Regions from separate parts of the Stenotrophomonas sp. GSD10 genome, predicted to be linked through region 2. Evidence: riboswitches for the same ligand, from Rfam matches in the RefSeq annotation. Region 2 holds a riboswitch; the other holds the start of a gene.
The links. Region 2 has a riboswitch for glycine ahead of N4G47_RS17370 (trimeric intracellular cation channel family protein). Riboswitches for the same ligand answer to the same signal wherever they lie in the genome.
Positions count from the first base shown of each region.

Region 1 (11,158 bases), 710 kb from region 2:
GCCTCTGCGGGTGCCGGGCGCCGCCCGGCCGACTTCCGCCACTTGCGGTGGCAGCGGCTGCCCACTAGCCTTCGGCCGTCGTTCACCACCCAAGGACCGCCCGTGAAACACCGTCATCTCCTGCTGGCCTCGGCTATCGCCGCCGCCACGCTGGCCCTGGCCGCCTGCAAGAAGGAACCCACCCCAGGCACCGATACCGCCAGCAGCAGCGCACCGGCCGGTGAAACCGCCGACCAGTTCGTGGCCCGCATCAATGCCGAATTCAAGGCCGCCTACCCGGAGATGACCTCGGCGCAGTGGCTGTCCTCCACCTACATCAACAGTGATTCGGAACGCATCGCGGCCAAGGCCAACGAGCGCTCGCTGACCCAGCTCAACAGCTGGATCGAACAGGCCGCCAGGTTCGATGGCAAGCCGATGAGCGAGGACAGCAAGCGTGCGATCCACCTGCTGAAGCTGATGTCCTCGATGCCGGCGCCGCGCGACCCGGCCAAGCTGGCCCAGCTGACCCAGATCGCCACCCGCATGGAAGGCAGCTACGGTGCCGGCAAGTACTGCACCGACGCCAACGATCCGAACTCCTGCCGCCAGCTGGGCGAACTGGAGCAGGTGCTGGCGCGCAGCCGCGACTACGACAAGCAGCTCGATGCCTGGCAGGGCTGGCACAGCACCACCAAGAGCATGCGCGGCGACTACCAGACCTTCGTCGGCCTGGTGAACGAAGGCGCCAAGGGCATGGGCTTCACCGATGCCGGCCAGATGTGGCGCAGCGGCTATGACATGCCGCCGGAACAGATCGGCCCGGAAACCGATCGCCTGTGGGAACAGGTCAAGCCGATGTACGAGCAGCTGCACTGCTACGCACGCGGCAAGCTGGACAAGACCTACGGCAAGGACAAGGCCGAAGTGGGCAACGGCCTGATCGCCGCGCACCTGCTCGGCAACATGTGGCAGCAGGACTGGTCGAACCTGTGGGACCAGCTGGAACCGTACCCGGGCGCCGGCAGCCTGGACATCACCGCCGCGCTTGAGAAGCAGTACCAGACCAACCTGAGCGCCGCGCTGGCCAAGGCCGGCAAGGACGCCAACGTCGCCGCGCAGTACAAGGCGCAGCGCGAGGCCGAACTGCGTACCGCCAAGCAGATGACCGAGCGCGCGCAGGACTTCTATGTGTCACTGGGCATGCCGTCGCTGCCGCAGTCGTACTGGGACAAGACCCAGTTCATCAAGCCCGACGACCGCGACGTGGTCTGCCATGCCAGCGCCTGGGACATGAACATGGAAGGCGACGTGCGCACCAAGATGTGCATCAAGCCGAACGAAGAAAACTTCACCACCATCTACCACGAGCTGGGCCACATCTATTACGACCTGGCCTACAACCCGCTGCCGCCCCTGTTCCAGGGCGGTGCCAACGATGGCTTCCACGAAGCGATCGGCGACACCATCGTGCTGGCGATGACGCCCAAGTACCTCAGCTCGATCGGTCTGGTCGACGCACCGACCGAAAGCCGTGAGGCGGTGATCAACAACCAGATGCGCATGGCGCTGTCGGGCGTGTCGTTCCTGCCGTTCGGGCTGATGATCGATCGCTGGCGCTGGGGCGTGTTCGACGGTTCGATCACCGCCGACAACTACAACAAGGCCTGGTGGGACCTGAAGGCCAAGTACCAGGGCGTGGCCCCGGCCAGCACCCGTGGCGAAGAATTCTTCGACCCGGGCGCGAAGTACCACGTGCCGGGCAACACCCCGTACACCCGCTACTTCCTGGCGCGCATCCTCCAGTTCCAGTTCTACAAGGGCCTGTGCGACGCGTCCGGCTACAAGGGCCCGCTGCATGAGTGCACCTTCTACGGCAACAAGGAAGCCGGGCAGAAGTACTGGGCGATGCTGAGCAAGGGTGCCAGCCAGCCGTGGCAGGCCACGCTGAAGGAACTGACCGGCACCGACAAGCTCGATGCCGGCCCGATGATCGAGTACTTCACCCCGGTCAACGAGTGGCTGAAGCAGCAGAACGAAGGCCAGATGTGCGGCTGGCAGGCCAACGCGGCGCCGGCGGCGAAATGAGAAAAGGGGCGGGTCCGCGAGGATCCGCCCCTTTCCGGTAGTGCCGGCCGCTGGCCGGCAAGCGGTTGCCGGCAAGCGGTTGCCGGCCAGCGGCCGGCACTACCGCGAGGCGGATCAGCTGTTCTTCTTCGCCGCCATCGCTGCGGCCAGCTCGGCCTTGAATTCCTCGAAGGTCTGGCCCTTCTCCTTCGCCTCGGCCTGTGCGGCATCGCGCAACGCGTCCGAATACATCAGGCGCACCGGCGTGCCATTGCGTTCGTGCAGCTCACCGGCCTGCATGATCAGCGCCAGTACCTGCGCTGCGCTCTCGCTGTGGCCGGCAATGCGGCCATCCATGCCCAGCACCCATTCGCCGTCGCGGCGCACGACTCCGGCCAGCAGGGTGCGCTGTGCATCGCGCAGTTCCGCATGCGGCTCCACCGGCGAGGCCTGGGCAGCGGCCTTGTTGGCGGCCTGCTTTTCCTGGCGACGGCGCTGGTCGCGGCGGGTCTTGGAGCTGGTGGACATGGTGCGGTACCGCTGCGAAGGGGGCGCAAGGATAGCGCACCCCGCCCGCCACGCCGCTTCACACCCGCTCAGTCCAGCACTTTGCCGTGCCGCCAGTAGCCCATGAAGGTGATCGCGCGACGGTCCAGCCCGCAGTCGCGGACCAGATGGCGACGGATCGCCATCACCGCCCCGGCCTCGCCTGCCACCCAGGCATACAGCGGCCCGGCCGCACGGGTATCGGCCTGCTCCCAGAGGATCTGCGTATCGACGTCGATCTCCTCCAGTTCATCATCGGCGGACACCGCCGAGGCCGCCGCCAGCCGCGCCTGGACCGCCTGCAGCAACGGCTGGCCGTGGGCCGCCTGACCACGCGGCAACCAGACCAGCTCGGCCGTGGCCGGCGCCTTCAGCGGCACCGCATCGCCGGCCTGCGCCACTTCCAGCAGCGCCAGCGTGCGCGGCGGATCGGCCAGCGCGGCCAGTTCCTCGAGGATGCCGGCCACCGCCGGCAGCGCGGTTTCATCGGCCACCAGCAGCACCTGGCCGACACCGGCCGGCGGCTTCCATTCCCAGCCTTCGCTGCTGTCGGCGCAGTCGGCATCGGGGGCCAGCAGTACCACGCGGTCGCCTGGCCGCGCGTGGATGGCCCAGCGCGAAGCCGGCCCGGTCTCGCCATGGATGACGAAATCGACGTCGACCTCGCCCTGCTCGGCGCGCAGCTGGCGGATGGTGTAGGTGCGCATCGGCGGGCGCTGGTCGTCCGGCAGGGCCCGATAGCGCGGGTACCAGTCTTCGCCGTTGGGCACCTGCGGCACGTCCTGGCCGGGCAAGGGGAAGAACACCTTGATGCGCTGGTCCGGGCCTTCGGTCTTCATCCGCGCCACGTCGGCACCGGTGAACACCATGCGGTCCAGGGAAGGGGAAAGAACGCGGCGCTCCTTCAGCGCCACCTCGAACAGGCGGTAGGTCTGCTGCGCAGCCATGGGGGAACCTCATGCGACGACATCGGATCGGCTGGCGGTCGTGCATCCACGCACTGGCTGGCTGGAGCCTCCAGCCTAGTCCGGTCGCCGGTCGTCGCAAGCGTTGCGGGCATCACGGCCTGCCCTACCCCTGCACGCTGCTCAATGGCCCGTGCAGGCCGCCTGTGCCGCGCGCTCGCGGTGATGTTCCCAGTACCAGAACACGAAGCCGGCAGCGAAGAACGCGGCCTGGCCCAGCGCCAGGTGCAGCGGGCTGGCACTGAGCAGCGGCGACACCACGCCGGCCACCACGGTGCTGATCATCAGCTGCACGAACGCCTGCAGCGACGAGGCCAGGCCACGCTGGTGCGGGTACATGTCCAGCACCGCCAGTGCCAGGATCGGGAAGATCAGCGACATGCCCATGCCGCCCAGGAAGATCGGCAGCACTGCCCACGGCAGCACGAACTGCGGCGACAGCGCCACGTAGCCGACATTCAGCAGCGCCGACAGCGCGCACAGGCTGAAACCGATGGCGACCTGGCGGGTGGGCGTGGTGTGCCCGGCCATGCGCCCGGACAGGAACGAGCCGGTAGTCATGCCGCCGATGGTGGGGATGAACAGCCAGGCGAACCCACCTTCACCGAGGTGCAGATGCTGCATCACGAACACCGGCGCCGAGGAGATGTACAGGAAGATGCCGCCGAAACCGATGCTGCCGGCCAGCGCCAGGCGCAGGAAGCGCGGGTTGAAGCCGATGCGCACGTAGTCGCGCATCAGCACCCGTGGCGACAACGGTACGCGTGCCTCGACCGGATGGGTTTCCGGCAGGTAGCGCGCGGTAGCCGCCAGCAGCACCAGCGCGAACACCACCAGGAACCAGAAGATCAGCGGCCATCCAGCGCCACTGAGCAGGATCCAGCCACCGATGATCGGCGCGATGGCCGGCGCGATGCCGAACAGCATCGACACCTGGCTCATCAGCCGCTGCGCGTCGTGGCCATGGTACAGGTCACGGATCACCGCGCGGCCGACGATCATGCCCACGCCCGCCGACAGCCCCTGCAGCGCGCGGAAGGCCAGCAGCGTGGTCAGGTCGGTGGACAGCGCGCAACCGACCGAGGCGCCGACGAACACCACCAGGCCACCGAGGATCACCCGCTTGCGCCCCCAGGCGTCGGACAGCGGGCCGTGCGCCAGGCTCATCAGGCCGTAGAACAGCAGGTACACGCTGATGGTCTGCTGCACCGCCACCTCGTCCACCGCCAGGCGCTGGGCCAGCTGCGGGAAGGCCGGGAAGATGGTGTCGATCGAGAACGGACCGAACATGGCCAGGCCGGCGAGCAGCAGGGCCATGCGGCGGGTGGAAGGAGCAACAGCGGCGGTCATGGAAAGGGTGTCCGGCAGGGCCATGCGCGGCACGCACGGCCGGCGCCGGTCCCCTTGCGGCAGGGACGGCGCCAGATGAATACGAGAATCCGGCCATCATAGGTGGGGATTGCACGCGATGCCATGCAGCGCTGCACAAAACGCACGACCGGGCCATCGGCCATTCAGGCCCGGCCGCACCGACCGGCGGCCGCCGGCGGGCCCGCAACGGGCTATAATCGGCGGGCAACACGGTGGGAGAAGCGGAACACCGCTGCCGAAGGCGCAACGCCCGTAATCGCTCAGGCCCGATACCACCCGTAACACAACTCTGGAGAGACCGGTTCGATCCGGCGCCGAAGGGGCACGAAGCTGCGGTTGCCCGCGCTTTTAAACTCTCAGGCAAAAGGACAGAGGGGCGCCCCGCAGACCGCCGACCGGCGGCTTGTGCCCGTGCGTGTGCCCTTTCCTGACGGATCCTTCGCCATGTCCCAGAACACCCCTTCCCTGCGTGAGCTCGAGCATCATTCCGCGTTCGTCGAGCGCCACATCGGCCCCAACGATGCCGAGATCGCGCAGATGCTCGACGTCGTCGGCCACGCGTCGCTGGATGCGATGACCGATGCCATCGTGCCGGCCAAGATCAAGTCGCCGGCGCCGCTGGCGCTGCCGGAATCGATGACCGAAGTGCAGGCACTGGCCAAGATCCGTGCGATCGCCGACAAGAACACCGTGCTGCGCAGCTTCATCGGCCAGGGCTACTACGGTACCCACACGCCGAACGTGATCCTGCGCAACATCCTGGAAAACCCGGCCTGGTACACCGCCTACACCCCGTACCAGGCGGAAATCTCGCAGGGCCGCATGGAAGCACTGATCAACTTCCAGACCCTGTGCGCCGACCTCACCGGCATGGAAATCGCCAACGCCTCGCTGCTGGACGAAGCCACCGCCGCTGCTGAAGCGATGACCCTGGCCAAGCGTTCGGCCAAGTCGAAGTCGGACACCTTCTTCGTGCACGACGCCGTGCACCCGCAGACGCTGGAACTGCTGCGCACCCGCGCCGAGCCCATGGGCATCGTGCTGCGCGTCGGCACCCCGGCCGAAGCACTGGAAGCGGAAGCCTTCGGTCTGCTGCTGCAGTATCCGGATACCTTCGGCCAGGTCGGCGACTACAAGGCGCTGGTCGATGCCGTGCACGCACGTGGCGGCCTGGTGGCCGTGGCCACCGACCTGCTGGCACTGACCCTGCTGGCCGCCCCGGGCGAATGGGGCGCGGACATCGTGGTCGGCAACAGCCAGCGTTTCGGCGTGCCGTTCGGCTTCGGTGGCCCGCACGCTGCCTTCATGGCCTGCCGTGACGCCTACAAGCGCTCGATGCCGGGCCGCCTGATCGGCGTCTCGATCGATGCCCAGGGCAACCCGGCCTACCGCCTGACCCTGCAGACCCGCGAGCAGCACATCCGCCGCGAGAAGGCCACTTCCAACATCTGTACCGCGCAGGTGCTGCTGGCGGTGATGGCCTCGATGTATGCCGTCTACCACGGCCCTGAAGGCCTGACCCGCATCGCCCGCCGCACCCACCGCCTGGCCTCGATCCTGGCCGCAGCGCTGCGCAATGCCGGCGTGCAGGTCGGTGGCGACTTCTTCGACACCCTGCACATCACCGGCGTGCACGCCGATGAGATCCACGCCAAGGCACGCGCCGCCGGCTACAACCTGCGCGCGATCGACAGCGACTCGGTCGGCATCAGCCTGGACGAAACCACCACCCGCGCCGACGTGGTTGCGCTGGCTGCGGTGTTCGGTGCCCAGGCCGACGTCGACGCGCTGGACGCCAGCACCGCCGACGCGCTGCCGGCCGGCCTGCTGCGCCAGTCCGCGTTCCTGACCCACCCGGTGTTCAACACCCACCACAGCGAGCACGAACTGCTGCGCTACCTGCGTTCGCTGGCCGACAAGGACCTGGCGATGGACCGCACGATGATCCCGCTGGGCTCGTGCACCATGAAGCTCAACGCCACCGCCGAGATGATCCCGGTGACCTGGCCGGAGTTCTCGCAGATCCATCCGCTGGTGCCGGCCGACCAGGCGCTGGGCTACAAGGAACTGATCGATACGCTGGAAGCGATGCTGGTCGAATGCACCGGCTACGACGCGGTGAGCCTGCAGCCGAACTCCGGCGCGCAGGGCGAGTACGCCGGCCTGCTGGCGATCCGTGCCTACCACCGCTCGCGCGGTGAAGGCCACCGTGACATCTGTCTGATCCCGGATTCGGCGCACGGCACCAACCCGGCTTCGGCACAGATGTGCGGCATGAAGGTGGTGGTGACCAAGACCGATGCCAACGGCAACGTCGACGTCGAAGACATCCGCGTCAATGCCGAGAAGTACAGCGACCGTCTGGCCGCGATCATGATGACCTACCCGTCCACGCACGGCGTGTTCGAGGAAGAGGTGGTCGAGATCTGCGAGATCATCCACCAGCACGGCGGCCAGGTGTATACCGACGGCGCCAACATGAACGCCCTGGTCGGCGTGGCCAAGCCGGGCAAGTGGGGTTCGGACGTTTCGCACCTGAACCTGCACAAGACCTTCTGCATTCCGCATGGCGGTGGTGGCCCGGGCGTTGGCCCGTGCGCGGTCAAGGAGCACCTGGCGCCGTTCCTGCCGGGCAAGCTGGGTGACAACGGCCCGGTCGGCATGGTCAGTGCGGCCAGCTTCGGCAGCGCCTCGATCCTGCCGATCAGCTGGATGTACATCGCCATGATGGGCAGCGAAGGCCTGCGCAAGGCCACCCAGGTCGCGCAGCTCAACGCCAACTACATCGCCAAGCGCCTGGCCCCGCACTTCAAGACCCTGTACACCGGCCGCAACGGTCTGGTCGCGCATGAGTGCATCCTGGACGTGCGCCCGCTGGAGAAGACCAGCGGCATCGGCGCCGAAGACGTGGCCAAGCGCCTGATCGACTTCGGCTTCCACGCCCCGACCCTGAGCTTCCCGGTGGCCGGCACGCTGATGGTCGAGCCGACCGAGAGCGAATCGCTGCACGAGCTGGACCGTTTCATCGACGCGATGATCCAGATCCGCGAGGAAATCAGCGCGATCGAAGACGGCCGCCTGGACCGCGAGGACAACCCGCTGAAGAACGCGCCGCACACTGCCACCGCAGTGACCGCCAGCGAGTGGACCCACGCCTACCCGCGCGAACTGGCCGCCTTCCCGCTGGCCAGCCTGAAGCAGAGCAAGTACTGGCCGCCGGTGGCACGCGTGGACAACGTGTACGGCGACAAGAACGTGATGTGCGCCTGCATCCCGGTCGATGCCTACAAGGATGATGAAGTCGAGGCGTAATCCTTCGACCCATCGGAAATGAAAACGGCCCGCGCGAGCGGGCCGTTCTCTTAAAAGAGTGTGGACCAAGATCCACACCCACAAAAAATCGATCACGGGTCCGGCATCTGCCCCAGGCTCAACTGCCACGACACACCGTAGCGGTCCTGCACCCAGCCATAGCGGTTGCTGAAATCGTAGTCGCCTACCGGCATCAGCCAGTGCCCGCCCTCGCCCAGCACGCGCGCGGCGCGTTCGAACTGTTCGGCGCCGGAGCACTCGACGAACAACGAGATCGACGGGCTGAAAGTGAAGTCGTGCACATCCAGGCTGTCGAAGCACAGGTAGTGGGTGCCACCGAGCAGGAAGATGGCCTGGCGCACCTGCCCGGGTACGCCGGCACCGGGGCCCTCCGGGTGGCGTTGCAGGGCCAGCAGGCGGAAATCGGCAAAGGCCTCGGCGTACAGGGCCAGAGCGGCCTCGGCCTGGCCGGTGAACATCAGGAACGGACGGCTGCGCAGCATGCGGTACTCCCGGTCGACGGGCCGATGACGGCCTACGCGATCAGCATTGCACGGCCGATGTGCAGCCCCCGTGGTAGTGCCGGCCGCTGGCCGGCAGCTTCGTCACGCCTCGCGCATGCGCCGGGCGATGGCGCTGCCAGCGGCGATCGTGGCGGTCAGCGCCACCATCGACAGGAACTGCAGGCGGGTATGCGACTCGCTCAGCAGCAGGCCGAAGATCAGCGCCAGGATGCCCAGCGCGCACACCGTCAGCCATGGGAAACCGGCCATGCGGAACGGCAGGCGGGTGCCCAGGCGGTCGGCACGCCGGCGCAGCACCAGCTGCGAGACCAGCGACAGCGTCCACACCAGCAGGCAGGTGGAACCGACGATGTTGAGCAGAACCGGCAGCACCCGGTCCGGGAACAGCAGTTCCATCACGGTGGCAGCGAAACCGAACAGCACGCTGGCCAGTACGGCAATCACCGGCACCTGGCGCGGATCGGTCCAACCCAGCACCGCCGGCGCCTCGCGGCGCTGCGCCAGCGAGTACATCATGCGCGAGGCGCCGTAGAGATTGGCGTTGAGCGCCGACAGCAGCGCGATCACCGCAATCAGCGTGATGGCAGTACCGGCGCCCGGGATGCGGGCGATATCCAGCACGGCGGCAAACGGCGACTTCAGTGCCTCGCTGGTCCACGGCACCACCGCGATGATCACGCTCAGCGAGCCGATGTAGAACACCAGGATGCGCCAGGCCACAGTGCGGATGGCACGGGCGATGCTGCGTTCGGGGTCTTCGGTTTCGGCTGCCGCCACCGCCACGATCTCGGTGCCGCCGAAGGCGAACACCACCACCAGCAGCGCCGCGCCGATACCGGCCAGGCCCTTCGGCGCGAAACCGCCGTGTTCGGTGAAGTTGCTCAGGCCCGGTGAGGTGACCTGCGGCAGCCAGCCCATCAGCAGCGCCACGCCGATGGCAATGAAGGCCAGGATCGCCGCCACCTTGAGGATGGCGAACCAGAATTCGAACTCGCCGAAGTTCTTCACCCCGAGCAGATTGATGGCGGTGAAGAACAGCATGAAGGCCAGCGCCGCCATCGGCACCGGTATGGCCGGCCAGACGGTAGCCAGCAGCCCGGCCGCCCCCACCGCCTCGGCGGCGATCACGATCACCAGCTGCACCCACCACAACCAGCCGACGGTGGCGCCCGCAGTGGCGCCCATGGCATCGGCGGCATACACCGAGAACGCGCCGCTGGTGGGTTTGGCCGCCGCCATCTCGCCCAGGGCGTTCATCACGATGATCACCAGCGCGCCGGCGACCAGGTAGGAGACCAATACCGCCGGACCGGCCGCCTGCACACCCACGCCCGAGCCGAGGAACAGGCCGGCGCCGATGGCGCTGCCCAGCCCCATCATGATCAGCTGGCGCGGCTTGAGCGAATGCCCGAGGCGGGACGGTGAAGCGGACGGAGTCGAATTGGGCATCGGCGGGGCTGGCGGCGGCTACAGGGGCGACACCTTACCCTGTCCCGCGCCTGCACGGATAGGCGCAGCGCAGCAGGTGGCTCAGGCCAGCGCAGGCTCGCCGACGTTGCCACCGATACGGGCCCGATAGGCACGGGGCGAGAAACCGGTTTCAGCCTTGAACTTGCGGGTGAAGGCGCTCTGGTCACTGAAACCGCAGGCCTGGCCGATGCAGGCGATGCTGTCGTCGCCATGCAGCAGGTGCATGGCCATCTGGATCCGCAGCCGGGTCAGCACCTGCTGCGGGGTCATCTGGAACACCTTGCGGAAGCTGCGCTCGAGCTTGGACAGCGAGAAGCCGGTGATGTCCAGCAGGGTCTGCATGCGCACGTTCTCGGCGTAGTGCGCGTTGAGATGGGCCAGGGCCAGCCGCAGCTGCTCGTACTGGCTGCCCAGGCTGTCCTTCTGGCCGAGGTCGCGGGAAATGCCGATCAGGCCCTCGATGGCCCCATCGACCACCAGCGGGCGCTTGCAGGTCAGGCACCAGCCCGGTTCGCGGTTGGCGAACAGATGCAGTTCCATCAGGTTCTCGATGACCTCGCCGGACAGCACGCGGGCGTCCTGATCCACGTAGTCCGCGCTCAACCCGGTCGGGTAGATCTCCGCCGCGGTACGCCCGATCACGTCCTTGCGCGCGCGCAGGCCCAGCCGCCGCAGCATGGTCTGGTTGACGTGGGTGTAACGCCCCTGGCGGTCCTTCATGAAGAACAGCACGTCCGGGATGGCGTCGAACAGGGCTTCGATGTCGGTGGGCTCGACTCGCATGCGGCAAGCATACCCGAGCCTGCTTTTGCCCGTACGTTCACCCGTGGCGGACCCTGGGTTAACGGCCATGGGGCGACTGTCAGTCCTTCTTTGTCCTTCAATCCCGGAGCCCCCGATGGCCGCCAGCAAGCCGACCGGCAA
Region 1 is NZ_JAOCMC010000002.1:3,003,514-3,014,671, forward strand. Features, by position in the region: gene N4G47_RS14235 (M2 family metallopeptidase) at 103-2,067, shown strand; gene N4G47_RS14240 (hypothetical protein) at 2,182-2,574, opposite strand; gene N4G47_RS14245 (siderophore-interacting protein) at 2,643-3,539, opposite strand; gene N4G47_RS14250 (multidrug effflux MFS transporter) at 3,681-4,907, opposite strand; glycine riboswitch at 5,208-5,310, shown strand; gene gcvP (aminomethyl-transferring glycine dehydrogenase) at 5,373-8,240, shown strand; gene N4G47_RS14260 (VOC family protein) at 8,333-8,743, opposite strand; gene N4G47_RS14265 (amino acid permease) at 8,846-10,213, opposite strand; gene N4G47_RS14270 (AraC family transcriptional regulator) at 10,295-11,017, opposite strand; partial or broken gene N4G47_RS14275 (catalase) at 11,133-11,158, shown strand, end outside.
Region 1: linked by a shared signal. The riboswitch ahead of gcvP (aminomethyl-transferring glycine dehydrogenase) and the one ahead of N4G47_RS17370 (trimeric intracellular cation channel family protein) in region 2 are both predicted to bind glycine.

Region 2 (11,158 bases):
GGGCCAGCAGCAGGCTGGCGAACACGGTCTTATTCATCGGCGGCGGTGGTTTCCAGCGTGGTGCTGGCCGGCTCCGGCCGGCTCGGCTTGGACTGCGACTCGTCCACCGGCAGCGGTCCGCCGGCGGCCGTCCACGCATACAGATCGGCGTCGGCGACCAGCGGGTAGTCGCGGTCGCCCAGCATCGTGGCGTCATCTGTGGCCTGGGCCGGGGTCGCCACCGGCGGGGCGTTGACGGTGCTCGGCGGCAGCGCTTCCACTGTGACCGGACCGGCCTCGCCCACCACGCCTTCGGGCAGTGGCGCATCACTGCCGAGCGAACGGCCCTGCCAATGGCGCCAGCCGAGGGCGGCGACCAGCAGCACGGCCACAGTCAGCAGCAGGATCAGGGGCCGCGCCAGCGCGGCTTGGCATTCGGACGCCGCCGCTTGCCATGGGCGGGCGCACGTTCGTCGCGCTGTGGTGCGCGCCAACTGGTGGTGGGGGCTTCGGTGCTGGCCACCGGTGCAGCCGGCTGCTGCAGCTGCTGCAGGCGCTTGGCCGGCAGGTCACGGATCCGCCCCTGTACCTGTTCGGCCAACTGGCGCCAGGCCGAGGCATCGGGCTGACCATGCGCATCACGCGGGCAGGCATCGGCCAGCAGATGCTGGTAACCCGCCTCGTCCTGGTCGAGTACGCGCATGGCAATGCCCTCGTCCAGGCTGCCGCCCACCCGCAGCAGCAGGGCCAGGCGCGGCAGCGGCGCCATCTCGCCCAGCGCCGCCAACGGCGGCTGCCATTGCCCGCTTACCGGCTCACGCAGCGCCTGGCGCTGGCCCAACAGGGTCCAGAACCGGGTCGGCCACTGCGCCATCGGCAGATCACTGGCCACAGCGGCGAAGGCACGCATCACGGCCACCAGGGTCTGCTCGGCACGGGCGGCATCGCCGCACTGCAGCTCGGCCACCACCAGGGCACGGCGCTCGACGCCGCGCAGGAACGCCGCCAGCGCGCCGGCCGCGGTCGAGGAAACAGGGGCGGGCACAGCCGTCATCGGTCACTCCAAAGGTCTGCCGGCATGATAGCGGCAGCCCATTGGCGCCCGGCAGGACTTGCGCCAACCGCTGCTTCGTGCTGCAGGTTGTGCACAGCACCACGCCCCCTGTGGGGAAAACTGGGGCATCCAGCTGAATTCACTCTGTTTCAGCAATGTTTCACACTCAAGTTGCTGTTTTCAAAGGCTTTTAAAGTGTGGCGATTTTTTGACCAACCCGAGGGTAAGGCTGTCGCCATCGGCCTCACACGCGCCCGTCGACCGGTAACGCACAACGTTATCCACAGAACGTGTGGATAAGACTGAATCTCCAATGGACACCGATATTTAGGTGACATTTATGATTCCCGGGGCGTCGCTCGACCGCCTCCGGCGCCCGCCATCCGCGTGCGCATGGCCCGTTACACTGACCCGATGTTTGCCCCCATCCCGACTCTGCAGGTCGCCCTGCCCGTCCCGCTGCCCCGCCTGTTCGACTACCTGTCGCCGCAGGGCGGTGACCCGGAGGTGGCCGTCGGCTGCCGCCTGAAGGTGCCGTTCGGCAACCGTGAACTGGTGGGTGTGGTCGCCGGGCACAGCCACAGCGAAGACGGCCAGGGCCTGCGCCAGGCGCTGGCCTGGTGCGACGGCCAGCCGCTGCTGCAGGGCGAGCTGTGGCAGAGCCTGCAGTGGCTGGCACGCTATACCCATGCACCGCTGGGCGAAGTGGTGAATACCGCCCTGCCCGGCCCGCTGCGCCATGGCGAACCGCTGCCCGACACCCATCACTGGGGCTGGCAGCTGACCGCCGAGGGCCGCGCACAGCGCGACACGCTGCGTGCCGGCAGCCGCCCCCGCCAATTGGCCGAACTGCTGGCCGAGGCCATCGTCGATGAAGACGTGCTGGGCGAACGCATGCAGGACTGGCGCACCGCCGCGCGCAGCCTGGCCAAGCGTGAACTGGCCGAGCGTGTCGCGCTCAGCGTGGCACCGCAGCATGCGCAACCGCTGCCCGGCCCCACCCTCAACCCGGACCAGGCCGAGGCAGTGGCGTCGATCAACGCTGCTGAAGGTTTCCAGCCGTTCCTGCTCGATGGCGTGACCGGCAGCGGCAAGACCGAGGTCTACCTGCAGGCGATCATCCACTGCCTGGCGCAAGGCCGGCAGGCGCTGGTGCTGGTGCCGGAAATCGGCCTCACCCCGCAGACCCTGGCGCGATTCCGCGGTCGCCTCGGCATCGCGGTGCATGCGCTGCATTCGGGCCTGAACGACAACGAGCGCGCGCGGGTCTGGGCGGCAGCTTCGCGCGGCGAGGCACGGGTGATCGTCGGTACGCGTTCGGCGGTGTTCACGCCGTTGCCGCAGGCCGGCCTGTTGATCGTCGATGAGGAACACGACGGCAGCTACAAGCAGCAGGATGGCATCCGCTACCACGCCCGCGACTTCGCCCTGGTGCGGGCCAAGGCACTGGGCATCCCGGTACTGCTGGGCAGCGCCACCCCTTCGCTGGAAACGCTGCACAACGCCTATGCCGGGCGTTACACCCACCTGCGCCTGAAGCAGCGCGCCGGTGATGCACGACCACCGCGCGTGCGCATTCTGGATGTGCGCAAGCGGCCTCTGCATGACGGCCTCTCGGCCGATGTGCTGGCCGGCATCGGTGAACACCTGCAGCGCGGCCAGCAGGTGCTGGTGTTCAAGAACCGCCGTGGCTACGCACCGGTGCTGCTGTGCCACGACTGCGGCTGGACTGCGCCGTGCCAGCGCTGCGATGCGCCGATGACCGTGCACGGCGGTGGCCGTCGCCTGCAGTGCCATCACTGTGGCGCGCGACAGCCGGCACCGCTGGCATGCCCGGCCTGCGGCAGCCTGGCCCTGCAACCGCAGGGCATCGGCACCGAACGCCTGGAAGAGCACCTCACCGCCGCATTCGCCGATTTCCCGGTGGTCCGCATCGATCGCGGCACCACCTCACGCCGTGATGCGCTGGAGCAGCAGCTGGCGAAACTGGGCGACCAGCCTGGCATCCTGGTCGGCACACAGATCCTGGCCAAGGGCCACGACCTGCCCAAGCTGACCCTGGTGGTGGTGGTCGGCATCGATGAGGGCCTGTTCTCGGCCGACTTCCGCGCCAGCGAGAAACTGGCGCAGCAGCTGATCCAGGTCGCCGGCCGTGCAGGCCGTGCACGCGACCCGGGCGAGGTCTGGCTGCAGACCCATCACCCCGGGCACCCGCTGCTGGAAACACTGGTCAGCGGTGGCTACCACCCGTTCGCGCAGGCCGAGTTGAACCAGCGCCAGGCCGCGGGTTTCCCACCGTTCGCGCATCTGGCGCTGATGCGCGCCGAAGCGCAGCAGGTCGAACATGCCAATGCCTTCCTGCTGGCGGCACGGCAGCTGCTGGGCGAACAGGCCGTGGTGGACGCGTACGGCCCCATGCCGGCACCGATGCCGCGCCGCGCCGGCTACCAGCGCACACAGTTGTTGCTGTCGGCGTCGCAGCGCCCCCGCTGCATGGCGTGCTGGCGCAGCTGGTGCCGCAGCTGTATGCGCTGCCGGAAGCACGCAAGGTGCGCTGGTCGCTGGATGTGGATCCAACGGATCTGTATTGAGCGCCGGTAGCGCCGGTAGAGTCGAGCTTGCTCGACTGCTCATGACGAACGGCAGTCGAGCAAGCTCGACTCTACCGGTGCCGCGGCAGGGCTCCGACCCCGAACTCCGGCGCTTACGTCATCGGTGACATCACGCCACGCTGGTACGCCGGTCGCTCGCGCAGGCGGGCGTACCACTCGGCCAGATGCGGTAGTTCCGGGCGCTGGATCGGCAGCTCGAACCAGGCATAGACCAGCGCGCCGAGCGGAATGTCGCCCATCGCGAACTTCGCGCCCGACAGCCACGGCTGGGTGGCCAGCGTTGCATTGGCCATGGCGAGGTAGTCTCCGGCGCGCACGATGGCGGCATTGATGCGCGCCTCGTCACGGTCGGCCGGGGCGGTGCGCATGATGCCCCAGATCAGTTCGGAGTACAGCGGCGCCATCCGCGAAGTGCTCCAGTCCATCCACTTCTCGGCCTGCGCACGCTCCATCGGGTCTTCGGCATACAGCGTGCCCAGCGCATAGCGAGCGCTCAGGTAGCGCACGATGGTGTTCGATTCCCACAGCGGAAGGCCGTGATCCTCGATCACCGGCACCAGTCCATTCGGGTTCATCGCCACGTACTCGGCTGACTGCGTGCCGCCGTGGCTGCCGCCCACCTCGATGGACTGGTAGGGCAGGCCGATCTCCTCGGCACACCACAACACCTTGCGGACGTTGCTGGAATTGTGACGTCCCCAGATCTTCAACATGCAGGTTTCCTTGCTGGCAATGCGAGCGGCAACGATACGCCTGATCCGCGCGGGTGTGTGCGTGCTGGATGCTGGATCTGGCGGCCGGGCATTGCCGGCCAGCGGCCGGCACTACCGGTTCTTTTTCGGCAGGGCGCGCACGTAGGAGGATTTGCCGTCCTTCTTCAGCTCGAACAGGCCAATGGCCGCCAGCAGGTCACTGAGTTTGCCGTAGCCGTAATTGCGCGAATCGAACGAGGCCTGGTTGCCGATCTGGCTGCCGACCGGCCCCAGGTGCGACCAGCCGTCCTCGCCTTCGGCCGCCGACACCGCGCGCCTCAGCATCTTCACCAGCCGGGTGTCACTGCGCATTTCCGCGCCGCTCTTGCGCGGGCGGGCATCGTCGCTGGGCAGCGGCTCGTTCGATGTCTGCTCACTCGGCGCCTGCTCGACATCCGGCACACTGGCATGGGTCTGGCCCAAGGCTTCCAGATAGGTGAACTTCGAACACGCGTTGACGAACGGTTCCGGTGTTTTCTTCTCGCCGAAGCCGTACACCTTCACGCCATCGGTGAGCAGGCGCATCACCATCGGAGTGAAATCGGCATCGCTGGAAACGATGGCAAATCCATCCAGGTTGCGCGCGTACAGCAGGTCCATGGCATCGATCACCATCGCCATGTCCGAGGCATTCTTGCCCTTGCTGTAGGCGAACTGCTGGATCGGGCGGATCGCATACTCGTGCAGCACCGCTTCCCAACCCTTCAATCGCGGGCTCTTCCAGTTGCCATAGGCGCGACGCACGTTGGCCACGCCATAGCGCGCCACTTCGGCCAGGACTTCGTCGATCTTCGAGGCCGGCGCATTGTCGGCGTCGATCAACAGGGCGATGCGCTTTTCCGGTTCGCTCATGGGCTCCTCAGGGGCGTGTGCCTGAACCCGAGTATCGCCGATCCCTGCGGGCGCTGACGTGACAGGCGGCCGGCGTGCGAAGATGCCAGGCGCTTCCCCCAATGCCCCCACTGGAGTGAGTCGATGAGTCGTGAGCGCGTTCCCCACCTGGTCGTTGTCGGCGGCGGTTTTGCCGGTCTCTGGGCCACCCGTGCCCTGGCCCGCGAGCGCATACGCATCACCCTGGTCGACCGCCGCAACCATCACCTGTTCCAGCCGCTGCTGTACCAGGTGGCCACCGCCGGCCTGTCCGCGCCGGATATCGCCGCGCCGCTGCGCCACATCCTCGGCCACCAGCGCAATGTGGAAGTGCGGCTGGGCGAAGTGGTGGCCATCGACAAGCAGGCCCGGCAGATCCGCATGGCCGACGGCAGCACGCTGGACTACGACAGCCTGCTGCTGGCCACCGGCGCTACCCACGCCTACTTCGGCAACGACCAATGGGCCGATGATGCGCCCGGCCTGAAGACCCTGGACGACGCCATCGCGCTGCGCCGCAAGCTGCTGCTGGCCTTCGAACGTGCCGAGGCCGAACCGGACCCGGCGAAGAAGGCGGCGTGGCTGAGTTTCGCCATCGTCGGCGGCGGCCCCACCGGCGTTGAACTGGCCGGCACCCTGGCCGAGATCGCACGGCACACGCTGCGCAACGAATTCCGCCACATCGACCCGGCCAGCGCCAAGGTGCGCTTGGTCGAAGCCGGGCCACGCGTGCTGTCCTCCTTCCCGGAAGTGCTTTCGCTGAAGGCGCGCCGGCAGCTGGAAAAGCTGGGCGTGGAAGTGCTGACCGGCACCCCGGTAAGCGACATCGACAGCCAGGGCTTCAAGCTGGGCGATCAGTTCGTTCCGGCACGCACCGTGGTGTGGGCCGCCGGCGTGGCCGCCTCACCGCTGGCGCGCACGCTGGAGGTGCCGCTGGACCGCGCCGGGCGCGTGCAGGTGCAGCCGGACCTGACCCTGCCCGGTCACCCGGAGCTGTTCGTGGCCGGTGACCTGGCCGCACTGAGCCAGGCCGACGGCAAGCCGGTACCCGGCGTGGCACCGGCCGCCAAGCAGATGGGCAAGTACGTGGCCGAGGTGATCCGCGCGCGCCTGCACGGCAAGCCCGAGCCCGGTCCGTTCACGTATGCCGACTACGGCAACCTGGCCACCATCGGCCGCATGGCCGCGATCGTGCATCTGGGCCGGCTGCAGCTGTCCGGTGTGCTGGCGTGGTGGTTCTGGCTGGCCGCGCACGTGTTCTTCCTGATCGGCTTCCGCAACCGCCTCGTGGTGCTGCTGAACTGGGCGGTGGCGTACTGGAGCTACCAGCGCAGCGCGCGCATCATCTTCGGCGATGACCGCGACGACCGGCGGCCGAAGCGGTAGGGCCGCCAGCCGAAGGGTCGGATCCCTTTCCGCAGGAAAGGGCTCTGACCCCGTTGACGTCATCCACGCATGGTGTGGATCTACTTCATCCGTGGGCGCGACCATTGCTGGCAGAAGTCTTGCTTCCTCGCCGTGTCGGCAATCTGCGCCGCACCCCAGTGCCGGGTAATCCAGATCGTCAGTGCTGCGCTGCTCAGATGCCGGCGCAGCATGCCGCGATGAGGCTGCTGCGACAGGTGGCTTTGGGCAATCCAGAGGGCCTCCCGCTCCACTTCGGGCGCCTTCTTCTTCATCACGTCCTTGTCGAAGAACTGCGCGGCGAATCGCCAGGGATTCATCGATTGGTACTCCGCCTGTGGTTCAGTGCCGCACGCGGCCACATCACTGGCCGCGCGGCCGGCCGGCTTCGGTCGACCGTCCACCAGTGCCATCCCGAGCAGGTACAACAGGCCAGGCAGCAGCGCGATGCCGGCGACCAGCACTGCGATGCCGAGCCATGCGCGGCCAGCAGTGCGCATGGGTTATTCCGCCTTCGACTTCGGGTACCACAGCGCGTTGACGATGACCCAGCGCTGGTCGAAGCGCCCCATGTGGAAGTAGTCGACGAACCACGGGGTTTCCAGCCGCACCGAGGCGGCGTTGCCGGTCACGTCCAGCACCGTGCAGCGGCGGTCCCACTGATCCTTCGGCGTCTTCAGTGCGCCCTGCTTTGTCAGCGCGACCAGCTCCTCCTTCGACATCCGGCGCAGGCCGAGTCGCTCGTCGGGCGTATCGCCGAGCACCGCGCGCTTGGCCAGATCCGGATGAAGGGAACGGGCGACGCGCTGCGGGTCGGCCTCCAGCTGGCCATCGACGTAGTCGTGGCAGGTGGATTCGATGGCCGCGATCGTGGCCGGGTCGGCGGCGGGGCTGGCTGATGCGGAGAGAGCGAACAGCAGGGCAAGGGCGGACATCCGGGTCACCAGCGCTGAGGGCTGGGCGATCATGGCATGGCCGCACGCGCCCATCCACGCATGGCGTGGATCTACTGTAGAGCCGAGCCCATGCTCGGCGGATCCTCGTCGCCAATCCAGCAGCCGAGCATGGGCTCGGCTCTACGGAACAGCCTCGACAGGCGCCTGCAGCCAGGCCAGCTTGCGTTCGCGGGGCTGCTGCTTGAGCTGCCACTCGGCGCGCGAGGCGGCGGCCCGGTCCGGGTACTCGCGCACGGCCAGCACGCGCAGCGGCGGCCGGGCGCGGGTGTAGCGGGCGCCCTTGCCGGCCTGGTGGGCGGCGAAACGCGCGTCCACGTCGGTGCTGATGCCGGCGTAGAAGCTGCCGTCGCGGCATTCGAGCAGGTACAGGAACCAGGGGCGGAGGGACGGGGCCATGCCCGGATTATGCCGTGCTGCACTGCAGCGGATATACTGGCGCCCGAATGCAGGAGAGAGGCGCCGCGCTGGCGCCCGCCGAAGGCGCAGGCTCCCATGATCGCTCAGGCCGGTGGGCTGGAATCCCACCAACCATGCATTCGACTCGCCGAGCTGGAGAGAGGTCACCGGGCATGCCCGGGACGATCCGCCGAAGGGGCACGCGGCCTACGCCGCTGAACTCTCAGGCAAAAGGACAGCGGGAGCGGCACCGGTCGTCGTCATCCCGTCATTGCGCAGGCAGTGGCGGTATATGCGCATGGCCGGCCCCACCGCGCCCGGAGCCTGCCCCATGCTGCTGTCCATCATCTACCTGATCGCCATTTCCGCCGAAGCCATGACCGGCGCGCTGTCCGCCGGCCGCCGCCGCATGGACCTGTTCGGCGTGGTCATGATCGCCTGCGTCACCGCCCTCGGCGGCGGTTCGCTGCGCGACATCCTGCTCGGCCACTACCCACTGGGCTGGGTGAAGCATCCCGAGTATCTGGGCTTCACTGTGTGCGCCGCGCTGATCGCCACCTGGGTGGCGCGCTGGATGCACCACTTCCGCCGCACCTTCCTGGTGCTCGATGGCCTGGGCCTGATCGCCTTCACCCTGATCGGCTGCTCGATCGCGCGTGAGGCGGGCCATGCCACCCCCATCGTGCTGATCGCCGGCATGCTGACCGGTGCGTTCGGCGGCGTGCTGCGCGACATCCTCTGCAACGAGGTGCCGCTGATCTTCCAGAAGGAGCTGTACGCGATCATCGCGCTGCTGACCGGCGCGGCGTATCTACTGCTGCTGCACTGGGGCGTGGCCGACGCCACTGCCATTCTGTGCTGCCTGGGCGGCGGCTTCGCGATGCGCCTGCTGGCGATCCACTACCGCTGGGAAATGCCGAAGTTCGTGTATCACGACGAAGTGCATTGACCGCGGCCTGGCGGGTGCGCCTGCTTCCGGATCACTTGCGCAGGCGGGAGTTCATCGGGCTCCCGCCTGCAAGGATGCGCAGCCGGTAGGCCTCTGAGGGATAGACACTCCATGGGCTGTCACAGTCATCGCTGCCGGGGTCGACCTGCTCGAGCAGCTCGGGATCTATCCATCCGGACAGATAGTCAGGATCGGATCGTCTACTGAAGCCCGGGCAGTGAACCCCGCCCTCAACGACAATCTCGTTCTGGACGGTGGAAACGAAGCTGGCGTGCAGATCACGACCGACCTGTGTGTATGCGCCTGTCTCGAGATAGGTCTGCACGATCATGCTTCCCCTACGGCCAGAGTTCCATCGTTGAGCGAGCACGCGTGGAGATGCTCACACGCAAGATCGTCGCGCACGAAAACCCAACCACCACAGTCAAGATTGCGGGCGCTGAGACTGCCCAGGACGATCACACACAGCGTCTCGCTCAGATCATTGAGCGCCAGCGTGCCTTCCACGCTCAGATCTCCGTCGACGATCACGCAATCTGTTTCGCAGTCCGAGCGCCAGTCGCCAACGAGGGATGCTGCAGGCACCACCTTGAACGAAGAGGGGGACTCACGATCATCGCGCTGTTGGTCGGCAGAGGCCGCGATCATCGCCCTGGCCTTCAACGTCGTACGCAGAAGTGCCTGGTCTCCTTCGTTGCGGTAAAGCTCGATTCTTTCATCAAGTTCCGCCAGCAGGCTGGCCGTGGTCGCGGGAGACGAGGATTCGAACCAGTCCTCGATGACGGAGATCGCGTCATCGGCAATCGGGCCGCCTTTCAAGCGCACGAGGGCCATGGCGGCCTCTCCGGAAACTGATCGGCATTCTGGCTGCAGCGGGCTGTCGTCGGGGAAAACGTGCATCGGCGGGGTCCAACCAGGCGAGGCCCCGATCTTCGGCCGAAGCTGCAGACAGATTCCATGCAACTGTTCCGAAATCGTGCCGTGGCCTGCTCCTATCCACGCATGGCGTGGATCTACCGCGGCAACCGCATCGTCAATGGTCGGGGTTCGTACCACCCCGGCGATGTACCTGGCGCTGTCGCACATACGCAGCGCCAGGCGCATCGCCGGTGCGGACGGGCCGGTCTCCAACTCCGACCGGCCCTGATCGCGGCCGCACCCCCGCAGGCGCTGGCCGCCATCCACACACATGCCGCACTCGGGCGGCTTCCATCAGGCGGCTTCGGACACCTTCACTTCACGACGGGCGCGCACGGCCGCAGCCAGTCGCTCCAGTACCGTCACGGTGGTGTCCCAGTCGATGCAGCCATCGGTGATGCTCTGCCCGTAGACCAGCGGCTGGCCTTCCACCAGTTCCTGGCGGCCACCGACCAGATGGCTCTCGATCATCACACCGACGACGCGCTGTTCGCCGTCTTCCAACTGAACGGCGATGTCTTCGATCACCTTCGGCTGGTTCTCGGGGTTCTTCAGGCTGTTGGCATGGCTGGCGTCGATCATCAGGCGCGTCGGCAGCTTGGCCTTGGCCAGCGCCTGGCAGGCCTCGCCCACGCTGGCCGCATCGTAGTTCGGCTGCTTGCCGCCGCGCAGGATCACGTGGCAATCCGGGTTGCCGGTGGTCGAAACGATGGCGGTGCCGCCCTGCTTGGTCACCGACAGGAAGTGATGCGGATTCGAAGCAGCGCCCACCGCATCGGCGGCGATCTTCACGTTGCCGTCGGTGCCATTCTTGAAGCCGACCGGGCACGACAGCCCCGATGCCAGTTCGCGATGCACCTGGCTTTCAGTGGTGCGCGCACCAATGGCGCCCCATGCCACCAGATCGGCGATGTACTGCGGGGAGATCACGTCGAGGAACTCGACACCGGCCGGCAGGCCGAGCTTGTTGATGTCGCGCAGCAGGCCACGTGCGATGCGCAGGCCCTTGTCGATCCTGAAGCTGCCATCCAGGTCCGGATCATTGATCAGGCCCTTCCAGCCCACCGTGGTGCGCGGCTTCTCGAAGTACACGCGCATGACGATTTCCAGTTCGCCGGCCAGCGCATCGCGCAGCGGCTTCAGGCGCTGGGCGTACTCGATGGCGGCGTGCGGGTCGTGGATCGAGCACGGGCCGACCACCACCGCCAGGCGGTCGTCACGGCCGTGCAGGATCTGGTGCAGGGCCGCGCGCGAGGCGCTGACGGTGT
Region 2 is NZ_JAOCMC010000002.1:3,711,219-3,722,376, forward strand. Features, by position in the region: gene N4G47_RS17325 (DUF3106 domain-containing protein) at 1-37, opposite strand, end outside; partial or broken gene N4G47_RS17330 (hypothetical protein) at 30-1,033, opposite strand; gene N4G47_RS17335 (primosomal protein N') at 1,427-3,634, shown strand; gene N4G47_RS17340 (glutathione S-transferase family protein) at 3,738-4,358, opposite strand; gene N4G47_RS17345 (NYN domain-containing protein) at 4,470-5,249, opposite strand; gene N4G47_RS17350 (NAD(P)/FAD-dependent oxidoreductase) at 5,373-6,653, shown strand; gene N4G47_RS17355 (hypothetical protein) at 6,734-7,171, opposite strand; gene N4G47_RS17360 (nuclear transport factor 2 family protein) at 7,175-7,606, opposite strand; gene N4G47_RS17365 (GIY-YIG nuclease family protein) at 7,748-8,023, opposite strand; glycine riboswitch at 8,064-8,153, shown strand; glycine riboswitch at 8,167-8,272, shown strand; gene N4G47_RS17370 (trimeric intracellular cation channel family protein) at 8,355-8,972, shown strand; gene N4G47_RS17375 (hypothetical protein) at 9,004-9,303, opposite strand; gene N4G47_RS17380 (hypothetical protein) at 9,300-10,163, opposite strand; gene N4G47_RS17385 (3-deoxy-7-phosphoheptulonate synthase) at 10,185-11,158, opposite strand, start outside.